DNA from 3 places in the Streptomyces sp. NPDC059008 genome. Region 2 is predicted to be linked to each of the others. Evidence: riboswitches for the same ligand, from Rfam matches in the RefSeq annotation. Region 2 holds a riboswitch; each other region holds the start of a gene.
What was found. A riboswitch is a leader RNA that binds a small molecule or an ion and turns the genes downstream of it on or off. The one in region 2 is predicted to bind S-adenosylmethionine.
Positions count from the first base shown of each region.

Region 1 (9,744 bases), on a different contig from region 2:
GTCACCGGGGGGCTGTACGCCGCGTTCGCGCCGGCGGACAAGGCTCAGGCCGATGACACCGCCCAGTCCCTTGCCATCAAGGAGGGCAAGAAGCTCTACGCCGTGGGCTGTGCAAGCTGCCACGGCACCGGCGGTCAGGGCACCTCCGACGGCCCGAGCCTGGTCGGCGTGGGCGCCGCAGCCGTCGACTTCCAGGTCGGCACCGGCCGTATGCCGGCCCAGCAGCCCGGCGCCCAGGTGCCGCGGAAGAAGGCCATCTACAACGACGCCCAGCGTGAGGCCCTGGCGGCCTACGTCGCGTCGCTGGGTGCCGGTCCGACCGTCCCGGAGAAGTCGCAGTACAGCCCCGATGGTGCCGACATCGGCAAGGGCGGCGAGCTGTTCCGCACCAACTGCGCGCAGTGCCACAACTTCACCGGCAAGGGCGGCGCCCTCACCAACGGCAAGTACGCACCGACGCTCGAGGGCGTGGACCCGAAGCACATCTACGAGGCCATGGAAACCGGCCCGCAGAACATGCCCTCCTTCGGTGACGGCTCGCTGAGCAAGCAGAACAAGAAGGACATCATCGCGTACCTCGGCGCCGTCAACGGCGATGAATCCGAGAGCCCCGGCGGCCTGGACCTCGGCGGTCTCGGCCCGGTCAGCGAGGGTCTCTTCGGCTACATCTTCGGCCTGGGCGCGCTGGTAGTGGTCGCCATCTGGGTCGCAGCCCGGACTACGAAGGCCAAGAAGTCATGAGCGAGACTGGACGACACGCAGACGTGCCAGAAGAAACCCTTCCCAGTGAGCGGGAGACGGCTCACGAAGGTGCGGTGACGAAGGCGGACAACCCGTTCGCCGACCCGGGGCTGCCGCCCCACGAGCACCGCGCCCAGGACATCGACGAGCGGGCCGCCAAGCGCTCCGAGCGCACCGTTGCCCTCCTCTTCCTGGTGTCCATGATCGCCACGGTCGGCTTCATCGCCTCGTACGTGGCCATCCCGATCGACAAGATCGTCTACATCTGGCCGATCGGCCACATCAGCGCCCTGAACTTCGCGCTCGGTCTGACGCTCGGTGCGGCCCTGTTCTGCATCGGCGCCGGCGCGGTCCACTGGGCCCGCACGCTGATGTCGGACGTGGAGGTCGCCGACGACCGCCACCCGATCGAGGCCACGCCCGAGGTCAAGGCCAAGGTCATGGCCGACTTCCAGGCCGGTGCCGAGGAGTCGGGCTTCGGCCGTCGCAAGCTGATCCGCAACACGATGTTCGGCGCGCTGGCCCTGGTGCCGCTCTCCGGCGTCGTCCTGCTGCGCGACCTCGGTCCGCTGCCGGGGACCAAGCTGCGCACCACGGGCTGGAAGAAGGGCGTCCGCCTGGTCAACCAGTCCACCAACCTCCCGCTGCGTCCCGAGGACATCGCGGTCGGGTCGCTGACCTTCGCCAAGCCCGAGGGCCTGGAGGAGGACGACCACGACTTCAACAACAAGATCGCCAAGGACGCCCTGATGCTCGTGCGGATCCAGCCGCAGAACATCAAGGACAAGCAGGAGCTCGCCTGGTCCCACGAGGGCATCGTGGCGTACTCGAAGATCTGCACCCACGTGGGTTGCCCGATCAGCCTGTACGAGCAGCAGACGCACCACGTGCTCTGCCCCTGCCACCAGTCGACCTTCGACCTCGCTGACGGTGGTCGGGTGATCTTCGGTCCCGCCGGACACGCCCTGCCGCAGCTGCACATCACGGAGAAGGACGGCTTCCTGGAGGCCGCGAGCGGCTTCGCGGAGCCCGTCGGCCCGAGCTTCTGGGAGCGCGGATGAGTAACGAACAAGGCGCGACCAACCCGCGCCGCGGCCAGGCGCCGCGGGGCGAGCGGATCGCCGACTGGGCGGACGGCCGGCTGGGCATCTACAGCCTCGCCAAGGCCAACATGCGCAAGATCTTCCCGGACCACTGGTCCTTCATGCTGGGTGAGGTCGCGCTCTACAGCTTCATCATCATCATCCTGACCGGTGTCTATCTGACGCTGTTCTTCCACCCGAGCATGGCCGAGGTCACCTACCACGGTTCCTATGTGCCCATGCAGGGAATCCGGATGACCCAGGCCTTCGAGTCGACGCTGGACATCAGCTTCGACGTCCGCGGTGGTCTGCTCATCCGCCAGATCCACCACTGGGCCGCGCTGGTCTTCCTGGCCGCGATGATGGTCCACATGATGCGGGTGTTCTTCACCGGCGCCTTCCGCAAGCCGCGCGAGGTCAACTGGCTGTTCGGCTTCCTGCTGTTCGTGCTGGGCATGTTCACCGGCTTCACCGGCTACTCGCTCCCCGACGACCTGCTCTCCGGTACCGGCGTGCGGTTCATCGAGGGCGTCATCCTGGCGATGCCGCTGGTCGGTTCGTACCTGCAGATGTTCATCTTCGGCGGCGAGTTCCCCGGGCACGACATCATCCCGAGGTTCTTCACGGTGCACGTGCTGCTGCTGCCGGGCATCATGCTCGGCCTGCTGGTGGCGCACCTGATCCTGGTCTTCTACCACAAGCACACGCAGTTCCCGGGTGCCGGCAAGACCAACAACAACGTCGTCGGCATGCCGCTGCTGCCGGTCTACATGGCCAAGGCCGGAGGCTTCTTCTTCCTGGTCTTCGGTGTGATCTCGGTGATCGCCGCGGTCGCCAGCATCAACCCCGTGTGGGCCATCGGACCGTACCGGCCCGACCAGGTCTCCACGGGCGCCCAGCCCGACTGGTACATGGGCTTCGCCGAGGGTCTGGTCCGCGTCATGCCGGGCTGGGAGTGGGACTTCTGGGGCCACACCGTCAACTTCGGTGTGCTGATCCCGATCCTGATCTTCCCGCTGGTCCTGGTCGCCATCGCGGTCTACCCGTTCGTCGAGTCCTGGGTCCGCGGCGACAAGCGCGAGCACCACATCCTGGACCGCCCGCGCAACGTCCCGACCCGCACCGGCTTCGGTGTGGCCTGGCTGGTCGCGTACTTCGTGATGCTGATCGGTGGTGGCAACGACCTGTGGGCGACCCACTTCCACCTGTCGATCAACACCATCACCTGGTTCGTCCGGATCGCGTTCTTCGTCGGACCGGTGCTGGCCTTCATCGCCACCAAGCGGATCTGCCTGGGTCTGCAGCGGCGCGACAGGGACAAGGTGCTGCACGGCCGCGAGTCCGGCATCATCAAGCGCCTGCCGCACGGTGAGTTCATCGAGGTCCACGAGCCGCTCGACCAGGAGCAGCTGCACCTCCTGACCCAGCACGAGCAGCCCAAGCCGCTCGAACTGGGCCCGGAGGTCGACGAGAACGGCGTCAAGCGCAAGATCAAGCGCTCGCAGAAGCTGCGCGCCAAGCTCTCGAAGTCCTACTACGGCGAGGACAGCGTCATCGCCAAGCCCACGGTCGAGGAGTACCAGGAGATCACCAGCGGCCACGGCCACCACTGATCCCCTCGGCGCCTCGTAGCGCACCGTAGGCAGTACGCCACCCAGAGGGCCCCGTCCGGCGATCGGACGGGGCCCTCCGGCGTACCCGCCGGGTCGATAGGGTGACGGCATAAGCAGGAAACACACCAGGAGCGTGGACCATGAACGTTGTGACCCCGGCAGGCGGCGACAGCGTGGCGGCCCACACCTGGCCGGGCATCCTCAACGCCCTCCTCGACGGCCGCGACCTCAGCGCCGACGACACCGCCTGGGCGATGGACAAGATCATGCGGGGCGAGGCCAGCGACGCCCAGATCGCCGGTTTCGCGGTGGCGCTGCGGGCCAAGGGCGAGACCGTCGCCGAGATCTCCGGACTCGTCCGCACCATGTACGCGCACGCCCGGCTGATCGAGGTCCCCGGCCCCAGCGTCGACATCGTCGGCACCGGCGGCGACGGCGCCAAGACCGTCAACATCTCCACGATGTCCTCGATCGTGGTCGCCGGCACCGGCGCGAAGGTCGTCAAGCACGGCAACCGCGCGGCGTCCTCGGCCAGCGGAGCCTCCGACGTGCTGGAGAAGCTCGGCGTCAATCTCGACCTCACCCCGCAGCGGGTCACCGAGGTCGCGCAGGAAGCGGGCATCACCTTCTGCTTCGCGGTGAAGTTCCACCCCGCGCTGCGGCACGTCGCCAACGCCCGGGGCCAGCTCGGCATCCGCACGACCTTCAACGTGCTGGGCCCGCTGACCAACCCCGCGAAGGTCCGCGCCCAGGCGACCGGCGTCGCCGACGCCCGGATGGCGCCGATCCTGGCCGGTGTGCTCGCCGAGCGCGGCTCCTCGGCGCTGGTCTTCCGCGGCGACGACGGCCTGGACGAGCTGACCACGACCGCGACCTCCCGGGTGTGGGTCGTACGGGACGGCACGGTGCGCGAGGAGCGCTTCGACCCGCGGGACGTCGGCATCGGCCTGGTCCCCGTCGAGGCCCTGCGCGGCGCGGACGCCTCCTACAACGCGGAGGTGGCCCGCCGGCTGCTGGACGGCGAGACCGGACCGGTACGCGACGCGGTCCTGCTGAACTCCGCGGCCGCGCTGGTCGCGCTGGAGCCGGGCGACGCCCCCCTGGCGGAACAGATCCGCGCGGGCATCGAGAAGGCCGCCGCCTCGATCGACTCCGGCGCCGCCAGGCGGGCGCTGGAGCGGTGGGTGACCGCCAGCAACGCATGAGCGGCGGGTGACGCAGAGTGTGAGGCAGGCCCCAGTCCGTCATACGGACCGGGGCTTGCGCGTTGTTGATCGTGTGGCATGATGCTGCGCAGGTCACGAGTGACAGCGACACAGGCCCCGGCCCGCTGTCCGGCAACCCTCCGTCCGTGGCGGGGTGCCCCGGGTGATGACCAGGCCGCAGGCAGCGAGGTCTGCGGCAAGCGCGGATCCCTCGCCAGGGATCCTGGTCCTCGAGGGAGAACTTCCGTGAACCAGCGAATGCGATAGGGCCCCTCGGCCCCTTTTCCGCACCCTTTTTCCTTTCACGCTGCGGCGCCCCGCAGTGCGCTGTGACGCACCCCGACGCGCCCGCCCGCAGCGAATTCGCTTGTCTCTCACGGGAGTTCGCCATGTCTGTTTCCGCCGTTGCCGCCGACAGTTCCGTTTGTGCCCCGCTGCCGGTTCTGGGACGCGATGTCCTGGTCCCGCTCGTGACCGGCGGCGAGGTCGACTACGCCGCGCTCGACTACGCCGCCAGCGCACCGGCGCTCCAGCGGGTCTGGGACGACGTGGCCGCCTACGCCCCGTACTACGGCAGCGTGCACCGTGGCGCCGGATACCTCTCCCAGCTCTCCACCGACCTCTTCGAGAACAGCCGCCGGACCATCGCCGAGTTCCTCGGCTGCCGCGCCGACGACCAGGTGGTCTTCACCCGCGCCACCACCGACTCGCTGAACCTCCTGGCCTCCGTACTCCCGCACGGCACCCGGGTGTTCGTCTTCGAGACCGAGCACCACGCCTCGCTGCTGCCCTGGGAGCAGCGCGCGGACGTCACGGTGACGTACCTCAACGCGCCGCGCACCCCGCAGCAGGCGGTGGACACCCTGGAGAAGGCGCTCGCCGAGCGCGAGCCTTACGGGCCGGCGCTGGTGTGCGTGACCGGTGCGTCCAACGTGACCGGCGAGCTGTGGCCGGTGCGGGAGCTGGCGGCCGCGGCCCACGCCCACGGCGCGCGGATCGTGCTGGACGCGGCCCAGCTCGCCCCGCACCACCCCCTCGACATCGCCGAACTGGACGTCGACTGGGTCGCCTTCTCCGGCCACAAGCTGTACGCGCCGTTCGGCGCCGGGGTGCTGGCCGGCCGCGCGGACTGGCTGCAGGACGGCGAGCCGTACCTGGCCGGCGGCGGCGCCAGCCGCAGGGTCTCCCGGCGCACCGACGGCGGCGTGGACGTCGAGTGGCACACCACCGCCGCCCGGCACGAGGCCGGCTCGCCGAACGTCATCGGCGCCTACGCGATCGCCGCCGCCTGCCAGGCGCTCACCGAGGCCGGCTTCGACACCCTGGTCGCCCGCGAACAGGCGCTGATCGCCCGGGTGCGGGAGGGTCTGGCCGAGGTGCCCGAGGTCAAGGTGCTCTCCCTCTTCGGCGACGACGCACCCAGGGTGGGCGTGCTCTCGTTCGTCGTCGACGGCTGGAACAGCTCGCACTTCGCCGCCGCGCTGTCGGCCGAGTACGGCATCGGCGTACGCGACGGCCTGTTCTGCGCGCACCCGCTCGTACGGACCCTGCTGGGCAGCGAGCCCCAGGACCCGGGGGAGTGCGGCGCCCCCGAGGCGGCCCCCGGCGAGCGCGCCCTGAACGCCATCCGCGTCAGTTTCGGCGCCGGCACCCCCGACGAGCACATCGACCGCTTCGTCGGCGCGGTGAAGGAACTCATCGCGGACGGCGCACGGTGGAACTACCGCACGGAGGACGGCCGTTGCGTACCCGCGTCTCTTTGACGCGGGGATCCATCCCACGTTTTTGGCTTTCCCGCCGTGGTGGTTGTTCGCCGTTGCGCCTGCGGCGGGCGGTTGTTTGTCGGGTGCGGTGACAGCCCTACGGACTTCGTCCTACGGTCTGTCCCCTCCCGTGAGTGGGTGGAAGACGGCCGGTGGGGGCGGGCCCTATCTGTCGACTTCCTGCAGACGGGGGCTTACGGGGACCCCCACCGGTCTCCTCCCCTCCCACTCACGGGAGGGGGCGGACCGCAGGACGGAGTCCGGAGGGGCGCACCCGCTGCCGAAAACGCCCCGCGCAGCGGCAACCAGCCCGCCGCTAGGCGCAACGGTGAGCAACCAGCACGGCGGGACAGCCGAAAGCGTGGGGGAAAAACGGGCTAGGCATCCAGCCCGATCGCGAAGGCCGCCTCCAGGTCGTGCTGGGAGTACGTGCGGAAGGCGATGTGCGTCTCGGTGGAGGCGACGCCGGGGACCTTGCTGATCCGGCCGGGGATGACGTCCGCGAGGTCGTCGTGGGCGGCGACCCGGACCATGGCGATGAGGTCGTGGGCGCCGGTGACGGAGTAGACCTCGCTGACGCCGTCCAGTGCGGCGATCTTCTGGGCGATCTCGGGGATCTGGTCCACGCTGGTCTTGATGAGCACGATCGACGTGATCACGGCTGGCTCTCTCCCTCGGTCGCCGGGTCATTCGCCCTGGTGGCCCCCACACTATCCCTCCGGTACCGGACCCAGGCGTACAGAAAGCCGAGCGTGAAGCCGACGACGTGTGCGAGGTAGGCGACGCCGGGCCCGTGGGGGTCGTCCTGGGCGGCCTGCCACTGGAGGAAGAACCAGAACAGCAGCACGATCCAGGCGGGAAAGCGCAGCGGAAGGAAGAACAGGAAGGGGAAGACGCTGGTGACCCGGGCCCTGGGGAAGAGGTAGAGGAAGGCGCCCAGGACGCCGGCGATCGAGCCGGAGGCGCCCACCAGCGTCTGGCCCGAGGAGGCGTGCGCGGCCGCGTAGCCGAGCAGCGCCAGGTAGCCGATGATGAGGTAGAAGGCGGCGAACGGCAGCCGGCCCATCCGCGCCTCGGCCATCCCGCCGAAGACGTACAGAAACAGTATGTTGCCGAGCAGATGCAGCCAGCTGCCGTGCACGAACAGCGCGGTGAGCGGAGTGATCAGCGCCCGCAGCGAACCGCTCCAGAGCTCCAGCGGGATCACGCCCCATCGCTCGAAGTACGCGGTCTGCGCCTCCAGCAGGGCGTCGCCGGTGCCGTACATCCGGTTCAGGGTGCAGACGGGGCCGGCCACGAAGACCACGCAGCACAGGCCGATCAGCACATTCGTCAGCCGCGAGAACACCGCGGTCGGGGACCGGGTGGGGTGCGGCGGGCGGGGGAGGAGGCCGGATGGGCGGGGAGAGTCGGCGCGCGCGGAGCGCGGAGTACGGGGTGAACGGGGAGGGGGAGCCGACGCCGTCATGAAGTGATCATGGCGTAATGCGGGCAATCGGGACAGAGTGCCTCGCCGCGTCCCGGCTCCTGGGCAGGGCCCGCACCGGCCCCCCATCAGGCCGTAGGGTTGCAGGCAGTACCTTGCGTACTTCCGCAGTCCGACGGCGCACCGCGTGAACGGCGCAGCAGCACGAGATCGACGAGCATGAAAGAGGACGACACGATGTCTGTTCCCCTGCCGACGGCCGAAACCCGGTGGCGCTGCACGCTGTGCGGCAACCTCACCCGTTTCGATGTGACCCGACAGGCCAAGGTCGTGGAGTACGTCCACCTGGACCTGGCCGGGGAGCCGAAGGTGGAGGAGCGCGAGGTCCTCAGTGAGAGCATCGAATCCGTGCGCTGCCGCTGGTGCAACGCGGTCGACCAGATCGAACTGGTGGACCGTCCGGGCGCGAGCGCCTGAGATCGGAGCGATGCAGCCGTGGTGGACCGTCCAGAAGGGGAGCCGGGGGCCGAGCGTGCCGACGCGCCTGCGGGTGCGGCGGACGAGGTGCTCGACCGTCCGCTGCCCGAGGGCGTACGGCGCCGGGTCGTGGCGCTCACCGCGGAGTCCTTCGGCGCACTGACCGTCGCCGAACTCCCGGCTCCCCTGCGGCAGTACGCCCGGTTCACCCCGACTCGCCGGGCCAAGTTCGCCGGGAACGCGATGGCCGCCGCGCTGGAGGGCGACGCGGTCTTCCGGCAGCGGATCGCCGGCAAGCTGCGCGAGGCCCAGCCGGAGCTCGCCGAGGCGCTGGAGCACGGCACCCCGCCCGCCGCCGCCGATCCGCTCGATGTCGCCGCGGCCGCCTATGTGCTGCGGCCCGACGGCTGGGTCAAGCTCGTCGCGGCGGCCGGTGAGGAGGCGCAGCGGGCGCGCGCCGAGCGGGCCGGCGAGGAGGCCGAGCGGGAGCTGGCCAGGCTGCGCGCGGAGCTGGCGCAGGCGCGCGACGAGGCGCGGGCGGACACCGAGCGGATCCGGGTGGACCTGGAGGCCGCGCGCAAGGAGAACGAGACGCTGCGCCGCAAGCTGCGCAGCGCGCTGAGCGACGTCAAGCGCGGTGAGGCCGCGGTGCGCAAGGCCGAGGCCGAGCTGGCCGACGTACGGGACCGGGCGGCCACGGAGAAGAACGCCGCGGACAGCGAGCTGCGCCGGCTCAAGGCCCGCATCACCGAGGCGGAGGCGACGCTGGAGACCAGCCGGCGAGCCGTCCGCGAGGGGCGCAGCGTCGAGGACATGCGGCTGCGGCTGCTGCTGGACACCGTTCTGGACGCCGCCCAGGGGCTGCGCCGCGAGCTGGCGCTGCCGCCCGCCAACGTCCATCCGGCCGACACCGTCGAGGCGGTCGCGCCGGGCCGGATGACGCCCAAGGACATCGCGACGCGTGCGCTGTCGGAGACGGACCCGGCGCTGCTCGACCAGCTACTGGCGCTGCCCCAGGCGCATTTGGTGGTGGATGGCTACAACGTCACCAAAACCGGCTATCCGACCATGCCGCTCGACAAGCAGCGGCTGCGCCTCCTGGGCGGTCTCGCGGTGCTGGCGGCGCAGACCGGCGCCGAGATGACCTGCGTCTTCGACGGTGCGGAGCTGGCGGCGCCGGTGCTGCTCGCACCGCCGCGCGGCGTGCGGGTCCTGTTCAGCAAACCGGGCGTAACGGCCGATGAGTTGATTCGTCAACTCGTACGTGCCGAACCGCCCGGCCGCCCGGTCGTCGTGGTCTCCACGGACCGGGAAGTGGCCGACGGTGTGGCGAAGGCCGGGGCGCGGCCGGTCGCATCGGCCCTGTTGCTCAAGCGACTTGCCCGTACCTGAGGGGCGGGATTCGGACTTCCGGACCGCGGAAGAAAACGCTCGCCA
Region 1 covers NZ_JBHYJC010000057.1:3,472-13,215, forward strand. The annotation lists gene ACFWZH_RS35385 (c-type cytochrome) at 1-741, shown strand, start outside; gene ACFWZH_RS35390 (Rieske 2Fe-2S domain-containing protein) at 738-1,802, shown strand; gene ACFWZH_RS35395 (cytochrome bc complex cytochrome b subunit) at 1,799-3,436, shown strand; gene trpD (anthranilate phosphoribosyltransferase) at 3,577-4,641, shown strand; SAM riboswitch class IV at 4,733-4,850, shown strand; gene ACFWZH_RS35405 (aminotransferase class V-fold PLP-dependent enzyme) at 5,031-6,404, shown strand; gene ACFWZH_RS35410 (Lrp/AsnC ligand binding domain-containing protein) at 6,782-7,063, opposite strand; gene ACFWZH_RS35415 (rhomboid family intramembrane serine protease) at 7,060-7,740, opposite strand; gene ACFWZH_RS35420 (hypothetical protein) at 8,068-8,307, shown strand; gene ACFWZH_RS35425 (NYN domain-containing protein) at 8,326-9,699, shown strand.
Region 1: another riboswitch for S-adenosylmethionine. It lies ahead of ACFWZH_RS35405 (aminotransferase class V-fold PLP-dependent enzyme); the one in region 2 lies ahead of ACFWZH_RS07310 (ABC transporter permease subunit).

Region 2 (9,744 bases):
TCGAAGGCGGTCCCGTCCCCGTTCAGAGCGGCCACCAGCGCCTTGGTCAGGCCCTTCCAGCTCTCCTCGGTCGTCACGGCCGTCGCCAGATACGCGGACAAGGTGGTGTCGGTGAACTCCTGTCCGTCGGTCCCTCGCAGCGGCTTCCGCTCCAGTTTCCTGCCGAGGTCGGTGAGCCTGCGCAGAATCTCCGCGGTCGTGGCTCCCAGACGGTCGTCCCCGCGGGCGACGAGGTGCTGGGCGTACCGCCGCATCGCGTCATCGGCGGTCTTGACGTCGAGCCGGGCCACCTGCCGCATGTCGGCGGCGGGGTTGACGACGCCGTCGAGCACCATCCGGCCCACCTTGCCGGGGAACAGCTTCATGTACTGCTGCCCGATGAAGGTGCCGTAGGAGACGCCGGTGTAGTTCAGCTTGGCGTCCCCCAGGACCGTACGCAGGACATCCAGGTCGCGTGCGACACTCACGCTGTCCATGTGCCCGAGGACGGCGCCGCTCGCCTTCCGGCAGGCCTGGGCACGCCTGGTCGCGTCGGCGAACGTCTTCTCTGCCTCCGCTACGGTGCGCGGCGGGTTCTCGGGCCCCTGCGCCACGCCGTCGGGACACTTGATCTGCCCGGAACCGGCTATGCCTCGTGGGTCGAAGCCGACCAGGTCGTAGCGGGCGCGAGCCTGTCCGCCGGCCTGCCAGTTGCCGTTGGCCACGTCGGACGCACCGCCCGCGCCGGGCCCGCCGGGGTTGAAGAGCAGCGACCCCAGCCGACGACCGTGGTCCTTGGCCGGAACCCGCGACACCCGCAGCTTGACGGTCTCCCCGTTCGGGGCGGCGTAGTCGACGGGGACCTTCACCCAGCCGCACTGCGCGCCGGGCACCGCGTCGGGGGTGACGTCCGCGCCGCAGGCCGCCCAGTGGACCTTCTGCTGCGTGAAGTGCGCGGGCAGCGCCGGGACGGACGTGTTCATGCCCTTGACGTCGTCGGGCTGGGACGCGGCGGCGCCGCCGGCACCGCAGACCGTCACCACCAGCGTGGCGGCTGCCAGTGCCGCACCGGCGGTCAGGGGTATGGACTTGCGGGGAATGGGAATCACCGTTCTCGCTCTCGTCGCTCCCCCTGGGAAGCATGCGCCCAGGCGAGACCAGCCCGCTATCGGCTCCGTCACAGTCGCGGCGGTGGATATACGCAGCGCGGTCGGGCAATCGCGTATCGCCATCGCGGGGGCGGTGTCCGGCGGCGGCGAAGGCCGGGTGGCGGTGGCGGTGGCGCGGTTGTCGTCGGCGGGCCCACGGTGAGTGGCGATCGAGGACCCATTGGTGACGAGCTGGGGGCCATGGGGGCGGGGCACGGCGGCCCGGGGTGAGCGGCCGGTCCCGCGCGGCGTCCCACGACGGCGTCCCGGCTGGTGCTGTTCGCGCTGGTCAGCGGGTGGGGCGTCCCAGGATTGCGGCAGTTCTGCGGTGGGGATGGCCCTCGCGGTGGTCCGACTCGCACGCTCGACGGCGTAGCTCGGGTGGCGTGGCCCGCCGCCCTCCCTCACGTCAGGGAACGCCAGAGCACCAGAGGAAGGGACTTCCGCGTCATGAGGAACGCGCTCCGTAAGCGTCTCGCACTGGCCGCCGCCACGGCGGCGCTCGGCGGTGGGCTCGCCCTGCCGGCCGGGCCCGCGGTGGCCGCGCCCGCACAGGTGGGCCCCGGCGACCGCGCCACCGCCGAGGCCGCGGAGGGCGCGGGCATCCTGGGCACCGCCCCGGCCTGCGTCCGGCGGGACGTCATCAAGCACGAGAAGAAGGTGACGGTGGGGAACGACTGCGGCCGGGCCATGCACCTGAAGGTGGTCATCGACTGGGGGCCCGACTCGCGGTGTCTGACCTACCAGCACGGCGAGGCCTGGACCTGGCACTGGGGGAGGGGCTCCTACGGCAAGGTCGTCACCTGCTGAAGCCTCCGCCGGCACCGCGGTCCACGGCGGGAACGGATCGGCGGGACGGGTGCGGCACCGAGCCGCGGCTCGCGGTCACCTCGCGCCGCGGCACGCCCTCCGTGGACCGCGTCGGTGCCTTCCGCCCCTGCTCAGCCGAGCTTCTTCAGCGCTGCGCCGATCCGGTCCACCGCCTGCACGACCTTGTCCTGGCCGTACGCGGTGAAGCACAGCCGGAAGTATCCGGGGGAGGGGCAGAACAGCGTCTGTCCCGGCAGCAGCTGCACCTGCGCCTCCTTCTCCAGGTACGCACGCAGCTTCTCCTCCCGGCCGTCGATCTCCGGGAACACCGGCAACCACACGTCGCCGCCCGCCACCGCCGGAACCTTGCCGAGATACTTCTGGAGGTCCAGGAAGAAGAACTGGGCCGCGTTGTCGGTGTTGTTGCTCAGGAAGGGGACGCCCGCCTTGCTCAGCGCCTTCTTCACCGCCTCGTAACTGGCGGTCAGCCGCTCCGGGTACACGCTGCGCATCAACTGCTCCGGGTACCAGGGCCCCTTGTCCGCACCCCTACGGAACAGCTTTCCCACGACCACGTTCTTCAGCGAGTCCAGTGGGCTGAACCAGGACATCTCCTTCAGCCCCTTGCCGCCCCGCATCGCCTTGCGGACGTATGCGGAGCGGGAGAGGACGAAGCCCGCCCGGAAGCCCGAGAGGCCGAAGTCCTTGGCCAGGCCCCAGACGACGTGGACCCGGTCCTGGTGCTGGGGGTAGAGGCCGAGGGAGAACGCGCTGTGGAAGCCGGGCTTGGCCTCGGCGACCTGGCTGTGCGCGTACATCTCGTCCGAGATGATGTGCATGTCGGTCTTCGTCAGCGCCCAGGTGTAGATGCTCTCCAGCAGCTCCTTGCTGTAGTTGGCCCCCAGCGGGTTGTTGGGGTTGGTCAGGACGAGCAGCTTGGGGCGGGGGTCTGCGTGGTCGTACGCGTCCTGGAGCGCCTTCAGCGTCAGCTGGAAGGCGTGGGCGCCCGTCACGGGCAGTGGGGCGAACACGCACCGGAGGCCGGGCCGTTGCTCGAAGCACCACTTGAAGCCCTGCCAGGAGGGGGCGGGCAGCAGTACCTGGTCGCCCGGTTCGAGCACCTCGCCTTGTTCGAGGGCGAAGGCCAGGCACTCCAGTGCTCCGGAGACTCCCGCGGTGGCGTAGATGTCGTCGGCCTCGACGATCGGTGACATGGTCTGCTTGAGCAGTCGCGCGATGTGCTGCCGCAGTTCGTCCGTCCCGTACGACCTCTTGTAGCGGATGTCCTCCGGTCCGATCTCCGGGTTCTTGAAGACGTCCTCCTTCAGCGAGTCGTAGAGGAGGACGTTCTCGGCGACGGCCAGATTCAGTACCGGTGCCGGCAGCGACACATGGTGGAGGGCAAGTCGCTCTTCGGGGTCGGTGATCCCGTACAGGATGGCGGCGGCAGTGTTCTCTGTGGCGTCGTCGGTGGCGGTGATGGCCGTGTTCCCTTCCAGTTCCAGCGGGTACCCCCTGCGGCCCGGAATGTCCGCCTTGGTCGGGTATCCGCGCCGTACGAGCGGGAAACGGCGCCTCCGGCGAAGTCACCCGGGCAGATCAACGCGACGCTGCCGGAGGAAGCCTCAGGGGGTCGGGCTCGGTGGGTTGCGGGGGCCGCCCGCGAGGGGGACACCGGTGCGGCGGGCCTGCTCGACGGAGGCCTTGGACTTCGCGCTCTGTGCCGCGTCCTGGGGGATCTCGGCGGGGCGTGTCGGGCCGGGCGGCGGGACGTATCCGGGCAGACGCAGGGTGCGCCACACGTAGGGGTCGGCCTGGGCGCTGCCGTAGGGGGACCAGGCCAGGCGGGTCTTGCCGGTCTTGTCCTGGGTGTCGGAGTCGTAGAGGAGCACGTTGGCGGTGAGGCGTTCAGGGTCGACCGGGGCGGGCAGATCGGCGAGCGGGATCTTCGCTTCGACCGAGTAGCCCTTGTACGGGTCGGTGTCGACGGAGGCGACGGCCATGCCGGGGGCGTTGTGGTTCGCCGGCCCCTGGCGGTTGTCCCCGTCGCGTTCGGCGCAGGGGCCCTTGCCGCCCTTGGTGAAGGGGAGGACGCCGGCCTTGAAGGTGGTCGAGGTGTCGTCGGAGCGGCCCTGGGGGTCGAGGTCGATCTCGACGGCGTCGGTGCGCCAGTGGCGTTTGCAGTCGCCGGCGGCGTCCAGCGCGTAGCCCTTGATGTCGTCCGTGACATGGACGACGGCGTAGAGGTCGCCACCGTGACGGGAGAATTCGGCGGCGGCCGCGCAGTCCCTTTCGCCCTTGCACTCCTTTCCCTCCCAGTGCGTCAACTCCAGCTTCGGACCGGGGTATTCGTCCGGGCCGGCCACCCCGTCCACGACGGGGGCCTTGGCGACTTCGGGAATGTCGGTGGAGGAATGGGCGGGGTAGGAGGGCTGGGCGTCATTGGCCAGCCACGGCATGTGCATACGCCGCGCCCAGTCGCGGAAACCCGCGTACAGCGGGCGCAGCCCGGACTGCTCGCGCACCGCCGGTGTCGGTGGATTGTCGCGGTCGGCCAGGACGGTGAACCATTCGCAGGGCAGCCGGTCCGGCTCGGTCTCGACCGTGTGCGGCAGTGAGCCGAATCCCTGGGTGACGTAGTCGCGGGCCGCGTCCCGTTCGATCTGGGCCCATGTCTTCCCCGGGTGCTTGGTGGACGGGGTGCCGGTCCACACACCTACGACGGGCAGTCCGGTGTGCGGATCCGTGGACTTCGCTTTGGCGCACGTCGAACCCACCGGCCCTTTGAAGCCCCAGCTCTGGGCCAGCAGTTGGGACGGATTCCACACCTCGTACTTCTCCTTCTCGATCTGCTCGGGGAACGCGCGCCGATCGCCGGCGAGACGGAACGCCTCGACGGCGAGGCGACCGGCCTCCTGGTGGCTGCCGTGCTGATTGAACGGGCGCGGGTCCATGGTCACCACTTTGTGCGGGGTGGTCGCCCGGATCAGCCGGACCAGCCGCGAGAGGGTGTCCCTCGGCGTCTGCGGTGCTCGGTTCCAGACGGTGGTCGTCAAAGGGGCGGACAGTGTGTACCAGAAGTCCGGCTTGTCGAGGTAGAAGACATTGCGGATATCGGCCCGCCCGACGGCCTTGCGTTCCTCGTCCTCACGGATCATGCCGAGATCGGCGCCCTCCTGGTCGCCGGAGGCGTTCCCGCCGCCCTCGCCCCGGGTGATGGTCACCACGCCGGTGCTCAGCCCCGGACTCTCCCCCCACTGCCCGAACGTGGCCAGGGACTGGAACTCGTCATCCGGATGGGCTCCGATGAACAGCACATCGGTGTGCGCCGGATCCACCTTCGTGGAAGAGGTCCGTGTCTCCGGCTCGGTCCGGGTCGCGCACGCGGTCACGGTGAGCGCACCACCGACCAGGCCGAGCGTGCAGAGGGCGGCCGGCAGGGCACATCGAGGCTTCGATCCCGTCAAGAGCCCGTCCTTCTCTTTGGAGACGCACGATGGCAGGACGTGTGACGTGCGCAGCGATGATCAGCGGTATGGGCAGCTTGCCCCGAACGGCAGGAATCGGTCTCCTCGCTTCGCCCAAACAGGGGCGAGCCGAGCCACTGCTTCGGCAACGGGGGGCGGGTGAACCTGCCTGACGGGGCGTGACATGACATGTGTGTGACATGGCATCCGCGTATGCCGCCACATCTCGCCAGGTCTCTCCCGACTCGGTTTTGTCGTCCCACAGGTCGGGCAGGCTTTGACAATCATGTCCGAGGTCTGTCTAACTTACGCCGTAGATCGGTCATGAGTGTCAGCGACAAGCCCTGGCTTGCTGACCGGCAACCCTCGCACCGCGGTGGGGTGCCCCAGGTGACGACCGGACCGGAAGACTTTCGGTAAGCGCGAGGCCCACACGGGCCGGAAGAGTGATGGTGACGGGATGTACGCAGCTTTCGGGACGGCCGCATGGCGGCGCCGTGGCTGCCTGCTGCTGTGCGCGAACCGTTCGGTCGATCTGCTCCGCGTCAGCAGCGCGCTGTGTACCGGCAGCTGAGCTGCACCTGCCGTGCCTTCCGCCAAGACTGACGGCTGACGGTTCTCGGCGTCTCTGATGCCCACCGCTGTCGCGGTGTGCGCCTTTCCTTCCCAGCCCCCGTTCCACGCTTCCCCTGCGCATCGTCACGCAGAGCCCCTCCAGGGCCGCCGTGCCGTTGCCGCATCCGTGGGCCGGGGTGTCCGAATTCGCTGGAGCCCTCCATGAGTGAATCCCCCGGCGCTGCGATATCGCTTGCCTCAGCGCCTCCCGCCGAGGAGTCCCCCGAAGCCTCCTCCGCGCCTCGTCCCGTACGCCCTTCCGAGGCCGGCCCTTCCGGAGCCGGATCTTCCGAGGTCGAACGGCCGGGTGACGACGGCACCGCACCGCGGCCACCGGCGGCACAGCGGGTGCTGCCGCTGCGCAGACCAGGCCGCTGGATCGCCACGGCGATCGTGCTGGTGCTGGTGGCCCAGATCGTCCACGGACTGGTGACCAACCCCTTCTACCAGTGGGACCGCTTCCAGTACTGGTTCCTGCGCCCGACGATCCTCGACGGTCTGCTCATCACCCTCGAAGTGACGGCCTACAGCGCCGTGCTCGGTCTGCTCGGCGGCATCCTCATCGCCCTGGGCAGGCTCTCGCGGAGCCCGGTGCTGCGGGCGGTGAGCTGGACCTACACCTGGCTGTTCCGGTCGGTCCCGCTGATCGTGGTGCTGCTGTTCCTCTACAACTTCAGCGCGCTGTACAAGACGCTGAGCCTCGGGGTGCCGTTCGGTCCCGCCTTCTTCACGTTCGACGAGTCCCGGCTCGCCACCGACATCGTCGTCGCGGTCGTCGGACTCAGCCTGAACGAGGCGGCGTACGCGTCCGAGGTGGTGCGCAGCGGCATCCTCGCGGTCGACCAGGGGCAGCACGAGGCGGCGTCGGCACTCGGCCTGCCGAAGGGTTACCAGTTCACGAGGATCGTCTTTCCGCAGGCCCTGCGGTCCATCACCCCGAACTACGTCAATCTGCTGATCAATCTGATCAAGAGCACCTCGCTCGTCTTCTACGTCTCGCTGCTCGATCTGTTCGGCTCCGTGCAGAGCATGGGCAGCACCTACCCCGGTGACATCGTCCCGCTGCTGCTGGTCGCCACCGTCTGGTACCTGGTCCTCACGAGTGCCGTCTCCGTCGTCCAGTTCTACGTCGAGCGGTACTTCTCCCGGGGCGCGACGCGCATCCTGCCGCCGACGCCGTTGCAGAAGTCGCGGACCGCTCTGCGTGATCTGCGGGCCCGAGCCCGGAGGGAGGCGGCGATATGACCACCGAAATCACCGAGAAGACGGAGACCGTTGAGGCCGCCGAGATACGACCGGCCGCCGTCGAGGTCCACGACGTGCACAAGTGGTACGGGGCCCACCGGGTCCTGGACGGCGTCGAGTTGACGGTACGGCCCGGCGAGGTCACCGTGATCCTCGGGCCGTCAGGCTCCGGCAAGTCCACGCTGCTGCGGGTGATCAACCACCTGGAGAAGCCCGAGGTCGGGTACGTCAGCGTGAACGGTGAGCCGATCGGCGTGCGCCGGCTCGGCGAGCGCGGCAAGGCGGGGGTCGCCCCGGCGGAGGGCCGGGGGAGGCTCAAGGAGCTGAGCGAGCGAGCCATCCTGGGCCAGCGCAGCCGGATCGGCTTCGTCTTCCAGAACTTCAACCTCTTCCCGCACCTGACCGCGCTGGACAACGTGGCCGCCGCTCCCGTGGCCACCGGGAAGCTGACCAAGCCCGAGGCTCAGAAGCTGGCCCGTGAGCTGCTCGACCGGGTGGGCCTGGCCGACAAGTTCGGTGCCTATCCACGGCAGTTGTCCGGCGGCCAGCAGCAGCGGGTCGCCATCGCCCGCGCCCTCGCCCTGCGGCCGGGGGTCATCCTCTTCGACGAACCCACCTCCGCGCTCGACCCCGAACTGGTGGGCGAGGTGCTGGCCGTCATCAAGGACCTGGCCACCAGCGGCACCACCCTGATCATCGTCACCCACGAGATCGGTTTCGCCCGTGAGGTCGCCGACCAGGTCGTCTTCCTCGACGAGGGCCGGATCGTCGAACAGGGCCCGCCCGCCGAGGTGTTGGACCGCCCGAAGCACGAGCGGACCAGGGATTTCTTGAGCAAGGTGCTCTGACCCCGCCGTTCGCCCAGCGCCACACCACCGAAGAACCAGCGCCACGCCACCACAACCGCTCACCGAACCAAGGACAGCCATGCGTATCCGCAGCCTCCGCAGCCGACTCCTCCGCGGCCTCAGCACGGGCACCGCCGTCGCCACCCTCGCCACCGGCATCACCGCCTGCGGGGGCAACAGCGACGCGGCCGGCAGATCAGACGGCAAGCCGTCCGGGACGGTCGCCGTGGGCGCCCTCTCCAACGGAGCCGGTAAGGAGACCGACCTCAATGTCTCCGAGGTCAAGTCCATCAGTGCCAAGCTGCCCGAGCCGATCGCCAAGAAGGGCAAGCTGGTCATCGGCGTCGGCGCCCTGCCCGCCGGCTTCCCGCCGCTGGCCTTCGTGGGCGACGACCAGAAGACCCTCACCGGAGCCGAACCGGACTTCGGACGGCTGGTGGCCGCGGTCCTCGGGCTGAAGCCCGAGCTGAAGAACTCGACCTGGGAGAACCTGTTCGTCGGCATCGACAGCGGCCGGGTCGACGCCGCCTTCTCCAACGTCACCGACACCGAGGAACGCAAGAAGAAGTACGAGTTCGCCACCTACCGGCAGGACAACCTGGGGTTCGAGGTGCCGAAGAAGAGCACCTGGAACTTCGAGGGCGACTACCACAACCTCGCCGGCAGGACGTTCTCGGTGAGCCGGGGCACCAACCAGGAGAAGATCCTGCTGGAGTGGAAGGCGAAGCTGAAGAAGGAGGGCAAGGACCTCACCGTCAAGTACTACCCGGACGCCAACAGCGTCTACCTGGCGCTGAACAGCGGGAAGATCGACGCCCACTTCGGCCCCAACCCCGGCATCGCGTACCACATCACCCGGACGGCGAAGACCCCCAACGCCACGCGTAGTGCGGGCAAGTTCTCCGGCGCCGGCGCAAAGCTCCAGGGGTTGATCGCGGCGACCTCGAAGAAGGGCAGCGGGCTGGCTGAGCCGGTCTCCGAGGCGATCAACTACCTGATCGAGCACGGCCAGTACGCCAAGTGGCTGGCCGCCTGGAACCTCTCCAACGAGGCCGTCGAGACCTCCCAGGTCAACCCGCCCGGTCTGCCGCTCGAAAACTCCTGATCAACGCTCGCACGGAGGTCTGCCGCCCGGGACCCCGGCGTCACGTCGCAGTCCCGGGCGCACCGAACCGCCATGTCCGCCACGGATGACACCGATGTCGGGGATACCACGGATGTCACGGATGCCACGGAGCCCTCTCACCACTATGTCCACCAGCGTCTCTCCCCTCCCCGCGCAGAGCCCGGCAGATCCGCACGTCCTGGACAACGCCGTCTGGGCCGCGCTGACCGGCCCGCATGCTCGGTTCGCCGAGCGCCTCGGCCGCGCTGCCCGCTACCCCCTGGACGTGTGCCCCTTCTCCGCCCTCGCCGACCCGGCCGACCCGGGGGCCTGGGAGGACCTGGCCGCGTTGGTCGGCTCGGACACCGTCACCGCCGTCACGGGCGCGCGGGCCGCCCCCGACGGATGGGAGACCGTGGAGAGCGGGCAGGGCGTCCAACTGGTCGACACCGGGCTGGGCGCCGAACCCGCCCCCGAAGCGGTGCGCCTCGGGCCCGACGACACCCCCGAGATCCTGGACCTGATCG
Region 2 covers NZ_JBHYJC010000003.1:429,490-439,233, forward strand. The annotation lists gene ACFWZH_RS07290 (alpha/beta hydrolase) at 1-1,088, opposite strand, end outside; gene ACFWZH_RS07295 (hypothetical protein) at 1,578-1,937, shown strand; gene ACFWZH_RS07300 (pyridoxal phosphate-dependent aminotransferase) at 2,069-3,328, opposite strand; gene ACFWZH_RS07305 (PIG-L family deacetylase) at 3,563-5,404, opposite strand; SAM riboswitch class IV at 5,725-5,833, shown strand; gene ACFWZH_RS07310 (ABC transporter permease subunit) at 6,182-7,264, shown strand; gene ACFWZH_RS07315 (amino acid ABC transporter ATP-binding protein) at 7,261-8,112, shown strand; gene ACFWZH_RS07320 (ABC transporter substrate-binding protein) at 8,192-9,217, shown strand; gene ACFWZH_RS07325 (GNAT family N-acetyltransferase) at 9,363-9,744, shown strand, end outside.

Region 3 (9,744 bases), on a different contig from region 2:
ACAAGGGTGTCGCCCTCGCCGAATGGGTCCGCGAAACCGGTGCGTCGACCGTCCTCTACGCCGGCGACGACCTCGGCGACCTCGCGGCCTTCGCCGCCGTCGACAAGCTCCGCTCCGACGGACTGGCGGGCGTCCTCGTCTGCAGCGGTAGCGCCGAGGTGACCGAACTCGCCGACCGCGCCGATCTGGTGGTCGACGGACCCGCCGGGGTGGTGGAACTGCTCGGGGCCCTCGCGGACCGCCTCGCAGTGATCTGAGCGTTCGGCCTGAGCGTTCGGTCCACCTGAACCCCTGGCGGCACCGGTGACAGCACGACGCCCTCGGCCACGATGCCGCCCCGTCTACGATGCCGCCCCGTCTACGACGACGCCCCGTCTACGCTCCCCGTCTACGAAGCCCCCGCCGTCGTCCGCCCGTAGTGTGCGGCGATCTCGTCGCTGGTGGTCGGCCACACTCCGGGGTGGTTGACGATGTGGGCGAGGGCCTGGTCCAGGTACTTGTGGCGGAACGCCTGGCCGATGACGAACGGGTGCAGGGCCAGTGACATCACCCGGCCGCTGTCCGCCGCGTCCTCGTGGAGCTGGTCGAGCTGGTCCTTGACGATCTGCACGAAGTCCGGCCCCGTCAGGCCCTTGCTGACGAACAGGCCGATGTCGTTGAGCTCGACGGAGTACGGGACGCTCAGCATCCCCGGCACGTTCAGCCGGTACGGCTGGTCGTCGTTGGTCCAGTCCAGTACGTAGTCCAGCCCGAGCTCGGCGAGCAGTTCCGGTGTCCGGAAGGTCTCGGTGAGCGCCGGTCCCATCCAGCCGCGCGGCCGCCGGCCGGTGGTCCTCTCGATGCTGGCGATCACCTCCGTCAGGTAGGCGCGTTCCTCGTCGGGTGTCATGTCGGCCTGGAAGGTGGAGTTGTTCTTGCCGTGGGCGAGCCATACCCAGTCGCGGGTCCGCCCCGCTTCGATGATCTGCGGATAGCGTTCACCGGCATCGGAGTTGAGCAGCACGCTGGCGCGTACCCGATGGCGGTCGAGGCTTTCGAGGAGCCGCCAGAAGCCGACGCGGGGCCCGTAGTCGCGCCAGCCGTAGTTCAGCGGGTCCGGGGTCAGCTCCGCGGTGCCGGGGAAGGTGCTCGTCGACGGGCGGTCGATCCGGTAGTGCTCGATGTTCAGGCCCACGTAGAAGGCGACCCGGGCGCCGCCCGGCCACCGGATCGGAGCCCGGTCGACGATCGGGCTGTAGTCGTACAGCCGGTTTTCCACGGGCCGGTTTTCCACGGGCCGGTTCTCCATGGGCCCGTCGTCCACCGGCCGGTTCTCCGCGGGCCGGTCGTCCATGGCCTGGTCGTCGTCCAGGAGCTGGTGGTTCGGCGTCTGGTTCATCGTTCTCGCCTCGTGTCGGGTGCGTACTGGTGCGGTGCTTCCTGGTACGCAGCCTCGAACGTTCACATTGATGTGAGCCTCAAAGGGGAGGAGGGTGACGCCGGTCACGGTCCCGGAGGGTGGCTCGGCGGGCGGCCCGGCGCCCGGCGGGAGAGACCGTCGGCGGCGTCACGCCCGGCCAGGGCCGCCCCCGGCGCCCGCCCAGGGCCACCCCCGGCGCCCGCCCAGGGCCACCCCCGGCGCCCCCGGCGCCCACCCAACACCCGCCCCCAGCCCCCGGCTCAGCCCACCAGCGCGCGCAGCTGCTTGAGGAACCACTGCGCCGGCGGCAGGGCGGTGGCCGCCGCCGCCAGCCGTGCCGTCCGCTCGCCGCGTTCCCCGGCATCCATCGACAGCGCCTCGTGCAGCGCCCGCGCCGTAGCGCTGACGTCGTACGGATTGACGGTCAGGGCGTGGCCGCCCAGCTCCTCGTGCGCCCCGGCCTCCCGTGACAGCACCAGTGCGCAGCCCTGCTCCGACACCACGGGGATCTCCTTGGCGACGAGGTTCATCCCGTCCCGGATCGGGTTCACCAGCGCCACGTCCGCCAGCCGGTAGGCGGCCAGCGACCGCGCGAAGTCGTCCTTCACATGCAGCACGACCGGCCGCCAAGTGGCCGTCCCGTACTCGGAGTTGATCTCCTCGGAGAGCCGGCCGACCGCCGCGGTGTACTCCCGGTAGACGGCCAGGTCCTGGCGCGAGGGGTAGGCGAAGGCGACATGCACCACCCGCTCGCGCCATGACGGCTCCTCCGCCAGCAGCTGCCGGTAGGCCAGCAGGCCGCGGACGATGTTCTTCGACAGCTCGGTGCGGTCCACCCGGACGACGGCCTTGCGCGGCGTCCCGTCGGGACCGGTGCCGATCTGCTCGCGCAGGGTGGCCAGCCGCTCCTCGACGTCCGCCCGCCGCGACCGCTCCAGCAGGAAGTCGGCGTCCGCCCCGAGCCCGTACGCGCCGATCCGGGTGCCGCCGGTGCCGCCGGTGACCTCGGCGCAGCACGCGGTGAACGCGTCCGCCCAGCGGTGGGTGAGGAAACCCAGCTGATCGGCGCCCAGCATGCCCTCCAGCAGCTGCCGCGCCACCTCGTCCGGCAGCATCCGGAAGTAGTCCGGCGGCGCCCACGGCGTGTGGGAGAAGTGCGCGATGCGCACGTCGGGCCGCAGTGCGCGCAGCATCCCCGGCACCAGCGCCAGGTGGTAGTCCTGCACCAGCACCGCCGCCCCCTCGGCGGCCTCGTCGGCGAGGGCGTGGGCGAAGGCGCGGTTGTACGTCTCGTACGCGCCCCACTGCTGCCGGAATCCGGCGTCGAAGACCGGCTCCAGCGGTGTCTGGTAGAGCATGTGGTGGACGAACCACAGCACCGAGTTCGCGATGCCGTTGTAGGCGTCGGCGTGCACCTGGGACGGGATGTCCAGCATGCGGACGCGCTGTCCACCGGTGTCCTCGGGTGCCAGGGCGCCCCCCGTCCGGCGGACGGCCTCCCGGTCCCCGTCACCGAGCGCCGCGCACACCCACACCGCGTCGGTACCGGGACCGATGGCCGACAGTCCGGACACCAGCCCGCCCCCGCCCCGCTTGGCACTCAGCGCCCCGTCCTCGCCCACGGCGTACGACACCGGCCCGCGATTGGACGCGACGAGAACCTCGGCACCTGCCCGGACCGCACTGCGCTCGGAGACCATGTCGCGACATTAACCCGCCGCAGAACCGCGCAAACGTACGGACACGGTCAGGCCGCCCGCCGCGCCGCGTACTCGGGGATTTCGGCCATGGGCGGCCGCTCCTCGGTGTCCACGTCCGTGGTGCGCGGGACGAAGCCCTCCTCGCCGCGGTCGAATTGGGTGAGCCGGGGGCGCACCAGGTGGCCGCGGGCGAGGCGCAGCTGGGCGGTGCGGTAGATGGCGGCCGCCATCCGGCCGAGGGCCTGGCCGCCCTGGTGGCGGTGCTTGCGTACGCCGACGTCCACCTGGGCGAGGGCGTCGAGGCCGACGGTGTGCAGGGCGTCGACGAGCAGACCGAGCTCGACGCCGTAGCCGACCGGGAAGGGCAGGCGCTCCAGGAGGGAGCGCCGGGCCGCGTACTCACCGCCCAGGGGCTGGACGAAGCCGGCCAGCTGCGGCCAGTGGAGGTTCAGCAGCGGGCGGGCGACCAGCTCGGTGACCCGTCCGCCCTGCTCGCCCGGGTGCCCGCCGGCCTCCAGGGGGCGGTCGTACATCGCCTTGACGAAGCGGATGTCGGGGTCGGTCAGCAGGGGGCCGACGATCCCGGAGACGAAGGTGGCGGAGAACTCCCGCAGGTCGGCGTCGACGAAGCAGATGATGTCGCCGGTGGTGACCAGGAGCGAGCGCCACAGGACCTCGCCCTTGCCGGGCAGCGCGGGCAGCCGGGGCAGGACGGTGTCGCGGTGGACGACCCGGGCGCCGGCCGCGGCCGCGACCTCGGCGGTGCGGTCGGTGGATCCGGAGTCCAGCACCACCAGCTCGTCGACCAGAGGGACCGCGTCGCACATCAGCTCGGCGCGGATCGCGGCCACGATCGCGCCGACCGTGGCCTCCTCGTCGAGCGCGGGCAGCACGACGCTGACCGTGCGGCCCGTCTGGCGCTTGGCCTCCAGCAGCTGCTCCAGCGGACGGTCCGCGGCGGACCAGGAGCGGCTGCTCAGCCAGCGCTCCACCTCTTCCAGCACGTCTACGACTCCTCGGTGGCCGCCGGTGCCGCGACCGGTATGCGATCCGTCGGGTGGGCCATTCTGTGATCCATCTCGCGGTTCGGACGACTATCTCAACTGTCAGTGCCTTCGGTTACAGTCTTGAACAACGCGGACGGCCGTCGCATGTCGGGGTCGCCGCACCACAAACGCCTGGGTTTCGACCCAGCGCCATACCGCTCATCCAGAGGGGCAGAGGGATACGGCCCGTTGAAGCCCCGGCAACCCTCCAGCCGGTCTCCGTCGCGATCATCGCGCGCGAGGCTCCCGGCTAGGGAAGGTGCCAAATCCGTCTCATGGCGAGATGCGCCATGAGGAAGATGAGGAGAAAGGGCCTCGCCTCCATGGCTGTGTACAGCACCGAAGTCACCGAAAACGCCTCCGCCGTCGCTCTGGGGCCCGCCGTCGCGCTGTCCTGCCGCGAGTGCGGCGAGCGCTTCGACCTGAGCCCGCTCTTCGCCTGCGCGACCTGTTTCGGGCCGCTCGAAGTGGCGTACGAGCTGCCGAGCGGCGACCCCGAGGCGCTGCGGAAGCAGATCGAGGCCGGTCCGGACAACATCTGGCGCTACGCTCCGCTGCTGCCCGTCCCCGTCGACGTGGCGGACAAGCCGAATCTGAACCCCGGCTGCACCAAGCTCGTCAAGGCCGACCGGCTCGCCGCCGAGCTGGGCGTCACCGGCGCGCTCTATGTCAAGGACGACTCCGGCAACCCGACGCACTCCTTCAAGGACCGGGTCGTCGCGATCGCCGTCGAGGCCGCCCGCGCCTTCGGCTTCACGACGCTGTCCTGCTCCTCCACGGGCAACCTCGCCGGCGCGGTCGGCGCCGCGGCCCGCCGCGCGGGCTTCAAGTCCTGTGTGTTCATCCCGCACGACCTGGAGGCCGGCAAGGTCGTCATGGCCGCGGTCTACGGCGGTGACCTGGTCGGCATCGAGGGCAACTACGACGACGTCAACCGCTTCTGCTCGGAGCTCATCGGCGACCCGCTGGGCGAGGGCTGGGGCTTCGTCAACGTCAACCTGCGCCCCTATTACGGCGAGGGTTCCAAGACGCTGGCGTACGAGATCTGTGAGCAGCTGGGCTGGCGGCTCCCGGACCAGATCGTCATCCCCGTCGCGTCCGGCTCGCAGCTGACGAAGATCGACAAGGGGCTCAAGGAGCTGATCGCCCTCGGCCTGGTCGAGGACCGGCCGTACCGGATCTTCGGTGCCCAGGCGGAGGGCTGCTCGCCGGTGTCGACGGCCTTCAAGGCCGGGCACGACGTCGTGCGCCCGCAGAAGCCGAACACCATCGCCAAGTCGCTGGCGATCGGCAATCCGGCCGACGGGCCGTATGTGCTCGACATCGCGCGCCGTACGGGCGGTGCGGTGGAGGACGTCAACGACGAGCAGGTCGTGGACGCGATCAAGCTGCTGGCCCGGACGGAGGGCATCTTCGCGGAGACCGCGGGCGGTGTGACCGTCGGCGTCACCAGGAAGCTGATCGAGGACGGTGTGCTCGACCCGTCCCTGACCACCGTCGTGCTCAACACGGGTGACGGCCTCAAGACGCTTGACGCCGTCGCGCCGACGTCCGGGCCCACGGCCACGATCCGCCCGAGCCTGGACGCGTTCCGCGAGGCCGGCCTGGCAGGCTGAGTCCACAGCTCTACGAATCCGCACTCCCCAACCCTGTCCGGAAGGCAGAACCATGAGCGTCAAGGTCCGCATCCCCACCATCCTCCGTACGTACACCGGTGGTGAGGCCGAGGTCACCGCCGAGGGCGCGACCCTCTCCGAGGTGATCGCCGACCTGGAGAAGAACCACCAGGGCATCGCGGCTCGTGTACTGGACGACGCGGGCAAGCTGCGTCGCTTCGTGAACGTCTACGTCAACGACGACGATGTGCGCTTCGAGCAGGGCCTGGAGACGCCGACCCCGGACGGTGCGGGCGTCTCCATCATCCCGGCGGTCGCCGGCGGCTGCTGAGGAAGCACGCGCCCGGTGACTGTTGACCGGTCACCCCCGATCGGTCGACGGGTGAGCGCTAATTTGCGCCATCTCTTCACCTACTTGACCGGAATTGCCCCGTCCGTTGAAATCGGACGGGGCAATTCCGCTTAGTGAAAGGGGATACCATTGCGGTGATCTCCGTTCCGGATAACTCCGCGCACGTGCCGAACGCATAGGAAAGCGCGGAGAGTTGTGCTCAAAGTGTGTGCGGCATTTGTCGCTTACGTGCGCTATGCCCGGCCCGACTTGCCCCGGAGAAACGGGATTTCATCGCATATTGCCGATTCTCCGGCGCCAGAATTCTCGTCCGATTGACCTGTTGCGCTGGGCATCGGTGCAGATACATTCAGCGGCGGTCGACGCGTTCCGGCGCACACCCCACGGGCCATTTCGCGGGGTGAGGTCTGACCCGGGTCCGCGGAGTGCGGTCCTGCGCAAGGGCCAGTAATAGGGGAGTTAGGCATGGCTCAGGGCACCGTCAAGTGGTTCAACGCGGAGAAGGGGTACGGCTTCATCGCGGTCGACGGTGGTGCGGATGTATTCGTCCACTACAGCGCGATCCAGATGGACGGCTACCGCACCCTTGAGGAGGGCCAGCGGGTCGAGTTCGAGATCTCGCAGGGCCAGAAGGGGCCGCAGGCGGACATGGTCAGGGTGAGCGCCTGAGGCGCGGGCCGACTGCAGCGTAGAGAAGGCCCGTACCCCGTCACGGGGTACGGGCCTTCTGCCTGCCCTCCCTGCGGCGGGACCTGAGCCCCCGTCGCCTGCGCCCGCCCCCCGTCCCGCCTGCGCCCGCTCCGTGCCGCTCGCCGCCGCGTGGCGCCCCGGCGGCACCCCGCCGGGCGGCCGGCGCCCGTCCGTCGCTCACCCCTCGCCCACCCGCCGACCCTCGCCGACCCCCTCCAGGCGGCTTGCACTCGCCCTGCCCGAGTGCTAATCATTGGCGTTAGCACTCTCCGAGTGAGAGTGACAGAACTTGGATCGGGCCGGTGAGGTCCGGACGCCGGGTGGGGCAAGGAACCACACGGCGCACGGACCGTCCGTCGCGGGCACGGGTGCCGATCCGGAGAAATCCACCCCGTCCGGGAGGACCACTTCACATGGCCAAGATCATCGCGTTCGACGAGGAGGCACGGCGCGGTCTCGAGCGCGGGATGAACCAGCTCGCCGACGCCGTCAAGGTCACCCTCGGCCCCAAGGGCCGCAACGTCGTCCTCGAGAAGAAGTGGGGCGCCCCCACGATCACCAACGATGGTGTCTCCATCGCCAAGGAGATCGAGCTCGAGGACCCGTACGAGAAGATCGGCGCCGAGCTGGTCAAGGAGGTCGCGAAGAAGACGGACGACGTCGCCGGTGACGGCACGACGACCGCGACCGTCCTGGCCCAGGCCCTGGTCCGCGAGGGCCTGCGCAACGTCGCCGCCGGCGCCAACCCGATGGCCCTCAAGCGCGGTATCGAGAAGGCCGTCGAGGCCGTCTCCGCCGCCCTGCTGGAGCAGGCCAAGGACGTGGAGACCAAGGAGCAGATCGCCTCCACCGCCTCCATCTCCGCCGCCGACACCCAGATCGGCGAGCTGATCGCCGAGGCCATGGACAAGGTCGGCAAGGAAGGCGTCATCACCGTCGAGGAGTCCCAGACCTTCGGTCTGGAGCTGGAGCTCACCGAGGGTATGCGCTTCGACAAGGGCTACATCTCGGCGTACTTCGCCACCGACATGGAGCGTATGGAGGCGTCGCTCGACGACCCGTACATCCTGATCGTCAACTCCAAGATCGGCAACGTCAAGGACCTGCTGCCGCTCCTGGAGAAGGTCATGCAGTCCGGCAAGCCGCTGCTGATCATCGCCGAGGACGTCGAGGGCGAGGCCCTGTCGACCCTGGTCGTCAACAAGATCCGTGGCACCTTCAAGTCCGTCGCCGTCAAGGCCCCGGGCTTCGGTGACCGCCGCAAGGCCATGCTCGGCGACATCGCCATCCTCACCGGTGGCACCGTCATCTCCGAGGAGGTCGGCCTCAAGCTGGAGAACGCCGGTCTCGACCTGCTCGGCCGCGCCCGCAAGGTCGTCATCACCAAGGACGAGACCACCATCGTCGACGGTGCCGGCGACAGCGACCAGGTCCAGGGCCGCGTCAACCAGATCCGCGCCGAGATCGAGAACTCGGACAGCGACTACGACCGCGAGAAGCTGCAGGAGCGCCTGGCGAAGCTCGCCGGCGGTGTTGCGGTCATCAAGGCCGGTGCCGCGACCGAGGTCGAGCTCAAGGAGCGCAAGCACCGCATCGAGGACGCCGTTCGCAACGCGAAGGCGGCCGTCGAGGAGGGCATCGTCGCCGGCGGTGGCGTCGCCCTGCTCCAGGCCTCCCAGGTCTTCGAGAAGCTGGAGCTCGACGGCGACGAGGCCACCGGTGCCGCCGCTGTGAAGCTGGCCCTGGAGGCCCCGCTGAAGCAGATCTCCGTCAACGCCGGCCTCGAGGGTGGCGTCGTCGTGGAGAAGGTGCGCAACCTGACCCCGGGTCACGGCCTGAACGCCGCGACCGGCGAGTACGTCGACCTGGTCGCCGAAGGCATCATCGACCCGGCCAAGGTCACCCGCTCCGCGCTGCAGAACGCCGCCTCCATCGCGGCGCTGTTCCTCACCACCGAGGCCGTCATCGCCGACAAGCCGGAGAAGGCCGCCGCGGCCGCTCCGGGCGGCATGCCGGGCGGTGACATGGACTTCTGATCCTCCGGATCGGAACGCTGATCCCTCCCGGATCACACGTCCGCACATACGTCGGGGCGGCACCCTCCTCCCAGGGGGTGCCGCCCCGACGGCGTTCACCGGCTCCTCACCGCGAGTCCTCGGCCGCGTCGGCGTCGGCGTCGTCCGCCGCCCTCTCGGCGTCCCGGACCTTCTTCGCCATCTCTGCCATCTCCGCCTCCTCGGTGGAGGAGTCGGAGGAGTTGGAGGAGTCGGAAGACCCCTGCGACGCCGCGGACGGCGCACCGCTTCCCGCGGAGTCCCCCGAGGACGCCCGGCCGGAGTCCTGCGAACAGCCGGTGGCCGCCAGGACCGGTACCGCCACCACCACCGCCGTCAGCTGCAGCGCGATCCGGCGGGAGGGCCGCCTCATGAGCCGCTGCCACCCTTGGCGTCGTCCTTCTTCGCGCACCAGGCCGCAACGGCCTTGAGGTCACGGAGCTCGCGGGTGAGGGTCGGCTTCAGCTCCCTGCGGTGGGTGAGCCGGTCCTGGAGGAACGTCGCCACCTCGTCGTGGTTCCTGGCGTGGGCCCTCTTCACCCGCACCTCCATCCGCGCGATCGAACCCCTGGTGTCCGCGTCGCCGTTGAGCCGGTCGAGCGCCTTGGTGATGCGCTCCTCCAGCCGGGGCACCCGCGCACACATGCCCTTGCCCTTGTTCTTGCTATTGCCCTTGGCCTTGGCCTTGCTCTTGTCCTTGCCGTCGGGCTGCGAGGCCGTCGCCGCGGGGGCCGGGCCGTCCTCCGCCGCGTTCGCCGGCCCTGCCGCGGCCAGCAGGGAACCGGCGAGAGCGAATGCGGCCAGAACTCCTGCCACGGCGCTCTTGGGACGCTGCATGGTGGTGCTCCCTTCCAGGAACGAGTGGGTCTTTGCGAGTGGTCGGACCC
Region 3 covers NZ_JBHYJC010000002.1:202,815-212,558, forward strand. The annotation lists gene otsB (trehalose-phosphatase) at 1-257, shown strand, start outside; gene ACFWZH_RS03835 (polysaccharide deacetylase family protein) at 389-1,378, opposite strand; gene ACFWZH_RS03840 (trehalose-6-phosphate synthase) at 1,660-3,099, opposite strand; gene ACFWZH_RS03845 (glucosyl-3-phosphoglycerate synthase) at 3,147-4,103, opposite strand; SAM riboswitch class I at 4,302-4,451, shown strand; gene thrC (threonine synthase) at 4,445-5,761, shown strand; gene ACFWZH_RS03855 (MoaD/ThiS family protein) at 5,814-6,092, shown strand; gene ACFWZH_RS03860 (cold-shock protein) at 6,579-6,782, shown strand; gene groL (chaperonin GroEL) at 7,217-8,839, shown strand; gene ACFWZH_RS03870 (hypothetical protein) at 8,946-9,230, opposite strand; gene ACFWZH_RS03875 (hypothetical protein) at 9,227-9,694, opposite strand.
Region 3: another riboswitch for S-adenosylmethionine. It lies ahead of thrC (threonine synthase); the one in region 2 lies ahead of ACFWZH_RS07310 (ABC transporter permease subunit).